2 regions of the Paenibacillus sp. FSL L8-0340 genome follow, and region 1 is predicted to be linked to the other one. Evidence: riboswitches for the same ligand, from Rfam matches in the RefSeq annotation. Region 1 holds a riboswitch; the other holds the start of a gene.
What was found. Region 1 has a riboswitch for cyclic di-GMP ahead of NST07_RS10895 (S-layer homology domain-containing protein). Riboswitches for the same ligand answer to the same signal wherever they lie in the genome.
Positions count from the first base shown of each region.

Region 2: linked by a shared signal. The riboswitch ahead of NST07_RS03185 (transglutaminase-like domain-containing protein) and the one ahead of NST07_RS10895 (S-layer homology domain-containing protein) in region 1 are both predicted to bind cyclic di-GMP.

Region 1 covers NZ_CP151967.1:2,464,817-2,469,028, forward strand. Annotated here, with positions in the region: gene NST07_RS10880 (VOC family protein) at 57-422, opposite strand; gene NST07_RS10885 (SDR family oxidoreductase) at 469-1,248, opposite strand; gene NST07_RS10890 (TetR/AcrR family transcriptional regulator) at 1,477-2,157, shown strand; cyclic di-GMP riboswitch class I at 2,428-2,521, shown strand; gene NST07_RS10895 (S-layer homology domain-containing protein) at 2,573-4,212, shown strand, end outside.
Region 2 covers NZ_CP151967.1:693,142-697,353, reverse strand. Annotated here, with positions in the region: rRNA gene NST07_RS03190 (16S ribosomal RNA) at 1-1,129, opposite strand, end outside; gene NST07_RS03185 (transglutaminase-like domain-containing protein) at 1,491-2,297, opposite strand; cyclic di-GMP riboswitch class I at 2,311-2,393, opposite strand; cyclic di-GMP riboswitch class I at 2,467-2,548, opposite strand; gene NST07_RS03180 (class D sortase) at 2,626-3,237, opposite strand; gene NST07_RS03175 (GtrA family protein) at 3,334-3,738, opposite strand; gene NST07_RS03170 (glycosyltransferase family 2 protein) at 3,728-4,212, opposite strand, start outside.

The DNA of each region.
Region 1 (4,212 bases):
TGACGGGGTGCAGCTTTATTGCTTCTGCTCCATAGTGAAAAGACGAAAACACTGGCTTAGCTGTGCGCTGCAATCTGTACCTCGAAACCGTCCGGATCCAGTACATAAAAGAATGATATGCGTGGATTCGGCGTGATCGGACCACGCGCTACCGGGATACCCTGGCTTTTGAAACTCTCTATCGCCTCATCCAGTGACGCCACCTCGAACCCAATGGACACACCGCATTCCGGCTTCAGAGCCGGGTCGCTTCCCTGAATAAGCTCGATCTTGGGCTGCCCCTCCGTGCCTAACATTACAATCTGTCTTCCTCTGCTTTCGAATCTGCGGTCAATCGGAAGTCCCAGAATGCTGTGATAAAAATTAAGGGATGCCTCCAGATCCCGCACCCTGAGTGTAATCCAATTCATGCTCAATATCATGTATCCTACCCCCTTTCTGTGAATTTTCTATTTTGTTCATTATACGCTATTTTGGGGCAAGCATGTTTCCAACAATCCGCAGACTCTGCTTTCGGGTAACGAATCTGGACAACTGTGCTCCGAGGTAATTTTGCGAGCCTGGAACAGTGTATATCTTCTTTTTCGCGAGTGAGCGCAGCGCAGTCTCAACTACCTGCTGTGGAGTTGCTTTCTTCCCGACTGAAGCATCCTCCGTCCCCACGACGGTGAAGAAAGCTGTATCTGTAGAACCGGGGCAAAGTGCAAAGAACTGGACTCCACGGTCACGATTCTCCCACCATAATGCGTCTGTAAAGGACAAGACAAAAGCTTTGGTTGCCCCATACACAGCCATATAGGGGAGCGGCTGAAATCCTGCGGTGGACGATACATTGATCACAGTACCAGAGCTTCTGCGCAGCATATCCGGCAAGAATAAATGAGTCATATTTACGACGGCAGCAACATTCAACATAATCTCCTCATGCTGCCGCTGGCCTGAGATTTGCTCGAACCTCCCATGAGTGGCAAATCCGGCATTATTGACCAGCAGCTCAATCTCAAGTTTCAACAGCTGGCATTGCTGGAACAATTCGCTTGGTGCACTTGCTTCCGTAAGATCCATAGCTATGACTTTGACCTTGATGTTATAGCTTCTTTCGAGCTCCGCTGCCAAGTCATCGAGTTTGTTCTTAGATCTGGCTACGAGAACCAGATGACTTCCTTGTTTAGCCAGCTGTATTGCGAATTGTTCGCCAATACCGGAAGAGGCACCCGTGACTAGCGACCATTTTCCTTGAATATTCATAAAATTATTCCTCCTATTAAAACGATGTATTCGTTAGGAAACGTTGTTTCCTGTTGAAATCATAGTAACCCGCTGGCTGGAGAAAGTCAAACCTTCTTTTTTAAAAATTTGCAAGAAGATATGTGTATGTATGATTGACTTTGTGGAATCGACTGTATAGAATGCGTGGTATATGATTGGAAACTGCGTTTCCCGAGAATAACAACATAAATAAAGAAGGCGATTAAGTTGAATGAACCTAATAATTTTGCTGACGCAAGCAATAGAAAGCTGACAACCTACCAGGAAGCCCGCTTACAGAACACAGCTAGTCTTCGTCAACTCGTAGTTGATGCAGCAGCCTTTATTCTTCAGGAAGAAGGGCCGGAAGCTGTCACCGTGCGAAAAGTAGCTCAGAAGATGGGTTGCTCGACCAAGATCATCTATAGTCTGTTTGCTAATAAAGAAGGTTTAGCCCAGCAATTATATCTGGAGGGCTGCAAAATACTCTCGAGCGAATTTGAGAGTGCTTCACAGTCAGAGGATCTGCAGCAGTATTTAATTAATCTGGCAGAAGTGTATTGGGAATTTGGCCAGCGCTACACCAGCTACTATAAATTGATGTTTGGGGGAGCATTTGCCGATTTCAAACCGGATGAGCAGAGTATGAAAGGCACTGTTACTGCTATGCGGCGCTTGTTGTCCGTGATTGTCAGCGCTCAAGAGCAAGGCCTAATCGCCGGTGATTCAAATGCGGAATTTATTGTAGGTACGATTTGGTCCTCTCTTCACGGAGTGATTCACCTGCACATAGGAGGACATTTGGGAAGTGTCGCAGCGTCGCACGCAGTGTATAAAGGAACGGTAGCTCTGCTTGCAAACTCGCTGTTTGCACCTGCAGCCGCAGCCAAGCATTTAAAGCAGGAGTAATTAGTGAAATCCTTTATATAGGTCCTGGGTTCGAATCCTGAGAGTCTATAACACAATTAAACGGCAGAGATGCCGTTTTTTTGTTTCTATATTTGTTGTAAATCTTTACAAATGCCGAAGAACGAAGCCTATTTCTGAAAAAAGGAAAAGATATATAAGTAAGGGAGAACTAGGACTTATTAATTTTATAGGGATAAATTCCGATAAAGAAAGAGTCCTGTACATCTAAAGTCACACTTGTATACCCATAACGGGACAGAAAAACCGAGTTTGAAACAAAGGCAAATCCGTACGAAAGTCGGAGACGCAAAGCCACGGGTCTACTTCATCCAAAGGAGGATGTTAAGACAGCCGGGCCGCTCAAGGCACTTGGTTTTTTGGCGTGCCTACAAATAGCGCTAGGGGAGAGAAGTAAATGAGGTTTATTAGGAAAGGGAAGTTTTCGCGGATGGTTGTTTCCGCAGTGGCGGTGAGTTTGCTTGTGGGCCTGATTAGCGGCGGCCTTAGCATGAAGCAGGTTTTGGCTGCCGGGACCGATCCGGGTAGAACGGACTATAACGTATCCGGTAACCGGATCGTATGGCTGGAAGCAGGGGCCGATGGGGTGAAGCAGGTTCACGCGATGAATCAGGCCAGTGGTGCCAGCACTGTTCTTACATCGGGTTCATCCGCCAAGGATGCGCCTTATGTGAGCGGCAACGTTGCAGTGTGGGCCGACAAAGGAACAGAGCAGGAGTCTTCACTGAACTGGGATATTTACACTGCCGATCTTGAGACGGGTACCCGAAGAAAGCTTAACAAACAGTCTGGCACATATGGCAATCCGACTACGGATGGAGCCGGTGTAGTCTGGTACGAGCGCAAAAATTACGGCAGCATGATCTATCATGATCTGGCTACGGGTGTTGAAGCCGACCTTGGCGAAGGACGTTTCCCGGTGCTGGCCGGCGGCAATGTGGTGTATAAGAATGCCCGTGACGGGGGGCTCAGTCTGCTCCATTTGAAAAGCGGAGCTACGCGTGCACTTGTTAGTCTGGGCGGAGCAAGCTATGTGGACTGGTTTGTTTTTAACGGCAGCGATGTGCTGTTTAAGCAAAAAAATGGGTCTTCCGAGAGCAAATATGTGATTCTGAATATCAAGGATCTGACTGCTCTGCCTGTGGATCTCACCGAGATGAAGCCTGGAGGAACCCAGTATGCCTTCATGTCGATAGGTGAAGGGCAGGCAGTTTTTCAAGAGGAGAGGGACGGTGCTGCCACATTGCAGCAAGTGAACCTTTCTACATATGCAGTGAAATCACTGCCAGCAATAGAGCCCGGAACGAAGCTGATCGGCATTACCGGGGATAAGCTGCTTTACAGCAAGAAGGATGACTACATAGAGTCGATTGACCTGAAGGAAGGATCAACCCCTCCGAGTCCGGGAGCCACTCCAAGTCCAGCGGTAACCCCAACCCCAGGAACGACTCCAACTCCAGGGACAACCTCAAATCCAGGTGCAGTTCCAAATCCAGGCGCAGATCCGAACCCGGGTTCAACCCCGGAAGTGAAGACCCCTGTAGTAACCGGAGCCAAGGACAGTCAGGTTATCGGAAGTGCTGGAGGTACTTTGTCTGTACTGAATGGCTGGGCACGGCTGGAGATTTCAGCAGGAACCTTCCCTGACAATACCACTGTAAGCTTGGCCCAAGCTGAGCTGGAGAAAGAAGTACTGCTCGACGCAACCGGCAAAAAGCTGCTGAAGGCAGGTTCTGCGTGGCAGGTGCAAGCGAGTGCTCCGTTCCTGATGCCGGCCAAGCTGACGGTAAGGTACCCGAAGGAAGCGCCTTGGACGACAGGCCGTGAGAAGCTTGGAATCTATAGCAACGATCCGGCAAAAGGCATATGGAACTATATTGGCGGAGTGACTGCGGCGGAAGACGCCGTTGTTCAATCCAGAATTACAGCTTCTGGACTATATGCGGTAATGCTACGCGGAGCTGAATTCACAGATATGTCAGGCCACTGGGCGCAGCAAGCAGTAGAGGTGCTGGGGGCTAGGGGGATTGTAAACGG
Region 2 (4,212 bases), 1.8 Mb from region 1:
GTCAAGGGTTGCGCTCGTTGCGGGACTTAACCCAACATCTCACGACACGAGCTGACGACAACCATGCACCACCTGTCTCCTCTGTCCCGAAGGCCGCCACTATCTCTAGTGGATTCAGAGGGATGTCAAGACCTGGTAAGGTTCTTCGCGTTGCTTCGAATTAAACCACATACTCCACTGCTTGTGCGGGTCCCCGTCAATTCCTTTGAGTTTCAGTCTTGCGACCGTACTCCCCAGGCGGAGTGCTTACTGTGTTAACTTCGGCACCAAGGGTATCGAAACCCCTAACACCTAGCACTCATCGTTTACGGCGTGGACTACCAGGGTATCTAATCCTGTTTGCTCCCCACGCTTTCGCGCCTCAGCGTCAGTTACAGCCCAGAAAGTCGCCTTCGCCACTGGTGTTCCTCCACATATCTACGCATTTCACCGCTACACGTGGAATTCCACTTTCCTCTTCTGTACTCAAGCCACCCAGTTTCCAGTGCGACCTCAGGTTGAGCCCAAGGTTTAAACACCAGACTTAAATAGCCGCCTGCGCGCGCTTTACGCCCAATAATTCCGGACAACGCTTGCCCCCTACGTATTACCGCGGCTGCTGGCACGTAGTTAGCCGGGGCTTTCTTCTCAGGTACCGTCACTCCGGTAGCAGTTACTCTACCGGACGTTCTTCCCTGGCAACAGAGCTTTACGATCCGAAAACCTTCATCACTCACGCGGCGTTGCTCCGTCAGGCTTTCGCCCATTGCGGAAGATTCCCTACTGCTGCCTCCCGTAGGAGTCTGGGCCGTGTCTCAGTCCCAGTGTGGCCGTTCACCCTCTCAGGTCGGCTACGCATCGTCGCCTTGGTGAGCCGTTACCCCACCAACTAGCTAATGCGCCGCAGGCCCATCTCCTTGTAGCAGATTGCTCCGCCTTTCATCCTTCGTCCATGTGAACAAAGGAATTATCCGGTATTAGCTACCGTTTCCGGTAGTTATCCCAGTCAAAGAGGTAGGTTGCCTACGTGTTACTCACCCGTCCGCCGCTAAGTTATTCCGGAGCAAGCTCCTTCATAACTCCGCTCGACTTGCATGTATTAGGCACGCCGCCAGCGTTCGTCCTGAGCCAGGATCAAACTCTCCAAATTGGTATTTAGAAAGAGCGATTGCTCAATTTGAAACATCTGACGAGAATTTACATTCTCTAATTTTTGGATCTCACTTGCGTGATTTCCATACTCACTCGTTGTTCAGTTTTCAAAGATCAAGCTCGTTGTCAGTGCCGATTATCTCGTCACCAGCAACTCTTATAATATATCATGTTTGATTTAGAAACGCAAGCTTTTTTTGAAACAACTTTTCAGCCACTTCTTATTTACTTGGGTGCGCTCTAACAACGCTTACCTATAATACCCCACATCAATATAAAAAAGCAACCCCTTAAACAAAAAAAGATAACCGGCTTAAATATTAAGCGGGTTATCTTAGGGTAATCATCATTCTACAGGATTAGTAGATCTTAGCTGCTGTATATTTGCTCGACGCTTTGGTGAAGCCTGTTTCTTTGTTCTTACCCAAACCGGCGTCCACTGTCGTATCGATCGTTACCCATTTGCCGTTAAGCAATACTTCATTCCAGGCATGGTATACAGATACATAACTCGTATTGCCCATTACCAGCTTCGTCGGAATCCCTTCACTGCGGAGCATGGTGGCGAACAAAGATGCATAATCGTAGCAAATCCCTTTCTTACTAGCAAGTGTGTTATCGTTGTTCGGGATATAATCCTGCGTAACATTAGCTGCTAAGGTGTAGTCGTACTTTACATTCGCCACGATGTAATTATAGATAGCTTGTACCTTTGCTTCATCAGTGGTCAGCCCTTGCGTGAGCTGCTTGGCTTTCAGTACTGCTTTATCGGAAGAATTCCATTTCACATTCTGTACGGAACTCAAATATACGGCGTTGGTGTTACTCATGCTCAGGTCTACGGTTTCGGAAGAAAGCACTTTATATTTGTTGCCGCTGGTGTTCTCTAAGACTGACACTTTATAAGCGCCATTCCCCTGCTGCAGTGGAAACGTTTCTGTAGATTTGGAGGCATATAAGTTATAAGAGTAGCTCTTATTGTCTTTGGTAATCATGAGCTTGATACGTTTGTCTTTGGGAACATCATAGGAAACTTGGACAACCCCTTGGCTCAATTGCGATGTATTTAACCAGCCCGACTCTACGCCGGAAGCATTAGCTGTGCTTACTTGAACTGAAGTAACCAGGACGAACAAGGTCAAGAACATATAATAGAACTTCTTCATGGATAAAACCCCTTTCGGTAGCTGGCTGCCATCCATACCCGGGAAGGCCCTTTAGCTTTGCGTCCCTACCTTTCGATAGGTTTGCCGTTATCGTTTAAGCTTTATCTGTTCCTACTACTATTGGAATATACTAGATTCATCTTAAGAACAAACAAAAAAAGCCTCTTCATTCGGTAGCTGGCTGCCATCCTTACAGGGAAGGCCCTTTAGCTTTGCGTCCCTACCTTTCGATAGGTTTGCCGTTATCGTGTTTAGCTTTTATAGTTATATAGTATCATATTAATGCCTAGTTACAAGACCTAAATCACTAGATTTCTACTTCATTCATTTAAATTTTTATAATTTTCGCATGGATAATCAACCGATGGGTCGGATTTACCAAAGGATCACATGTAATGAGGGTAAGGATTTTATCTTGTTTATTCCCGTTCAGTACAGACACATCCGTAGGCTCAACAATCGAGATATCATAAACCTCATATTCATACTCCTGATCGCTTGTCTTGACGGAAATGGTATCTCCGACCTTTACTTCGTTCAGTCTGTTGAATAATCTCCCTGCAGTTCTGGATCTGTGTGCAGCTATGGCAGCATTGCCTATTTCACCGATTGGAGCGGTTTCCTTCATATGGGCTGCGGCATGCTTCATGTTGGCCTTGGTCGCCCCTTCCAATATGGGCAATTTCAAATCGATTTTGTCGATTGTGATAATTCCGGTCACTTTACCGCCGACCTCTATTTCCTGCTCTGCCGGTTCGTTAGCCTGCGCCTGTTCATCTCCAGCTGATTCTTCTGCCAGCAGTGCAGTGACCTCGGCGTAATGCTTTTTCAGATCGGGCTCTGACGAAGGGGCTAGCTCACTATAAGCCTGTTCAGCCTCCTTCAGCAGCTTTTCTTGCTGCCGGTCGTTATACCATTCGCTCGCTTTTGGATACAGCATAACTAGAACTCCTGCAATGATAATCAAATAGGAAAACTTACGCATCAAATCCCCCCGATCTTTAAGATAAAGAAACTCCACGGCCCAACATCTTACTTAAAATACCCATTTACGGCTGCCAAAGAAATTGATGATGACGGTAACAAACGTAACCAGTACTTTGGAAATCAGCACCTGAACTTCAAATTTGTCCGTTAGCAGATGCATCAGCAGCACTGATATCCCCAATACAACCAGGTTCAGTATGATGAATCGGACTAATTGCATACGGTCAAAACTGTCCTTGCTAGTCTGACTCTTATCCTTAAAGGTCACCTTCTTGTTCCAAAAGAAACTGTTCGCTGTCCCTGCGCTATAAGAAATAATCTGTGCCGGGGTATTCATCATACCCAGAGAATGCAGCAAGGTAAATACGGCGAAATCAATCAGCGTATTCAGTAAGCCTACAGCATTGAATTTTAAAAACTGGACAAATCCCGCATTCAGCTTCCTATCTGCCATAATCATTGTCCTCTTGCCGCTCCTCATGCTCTCTACCCCGGTAACCCTTGGTCTCACGCACGATATACAGCGGTCTATCCTTGGATTCATCATATATCCGTCCAATATATTCACCTATTACGCCAAGCAGCATCAGCACGATGCCGTTAAACAACAAATTGACGCCGACGATGGAAGCCCAGCCCGGAACCGTCCATGAGGTGAAAAAGATTCTCTGGAACAATACAAAGAACAGATACACAAAACTGGAGAAGGAGAGAAAGAAGCCTATATATGAGGCTATCTTCAGCGGCTTATGTGAAAATGAGGTGATGCCGTCAACCGCAAACCGGATCATTTTCTTCAGCGGGTATTTGGTTTCACCTGCAAAACGTTCCTCCCGCACATATTCCACCATCGTCTGCCGGAAGCCGACCCAGCTTACCAAACCTCTGACATAGCGGTTTTTCTCTTTGAGACCGCGCAGCACATCGC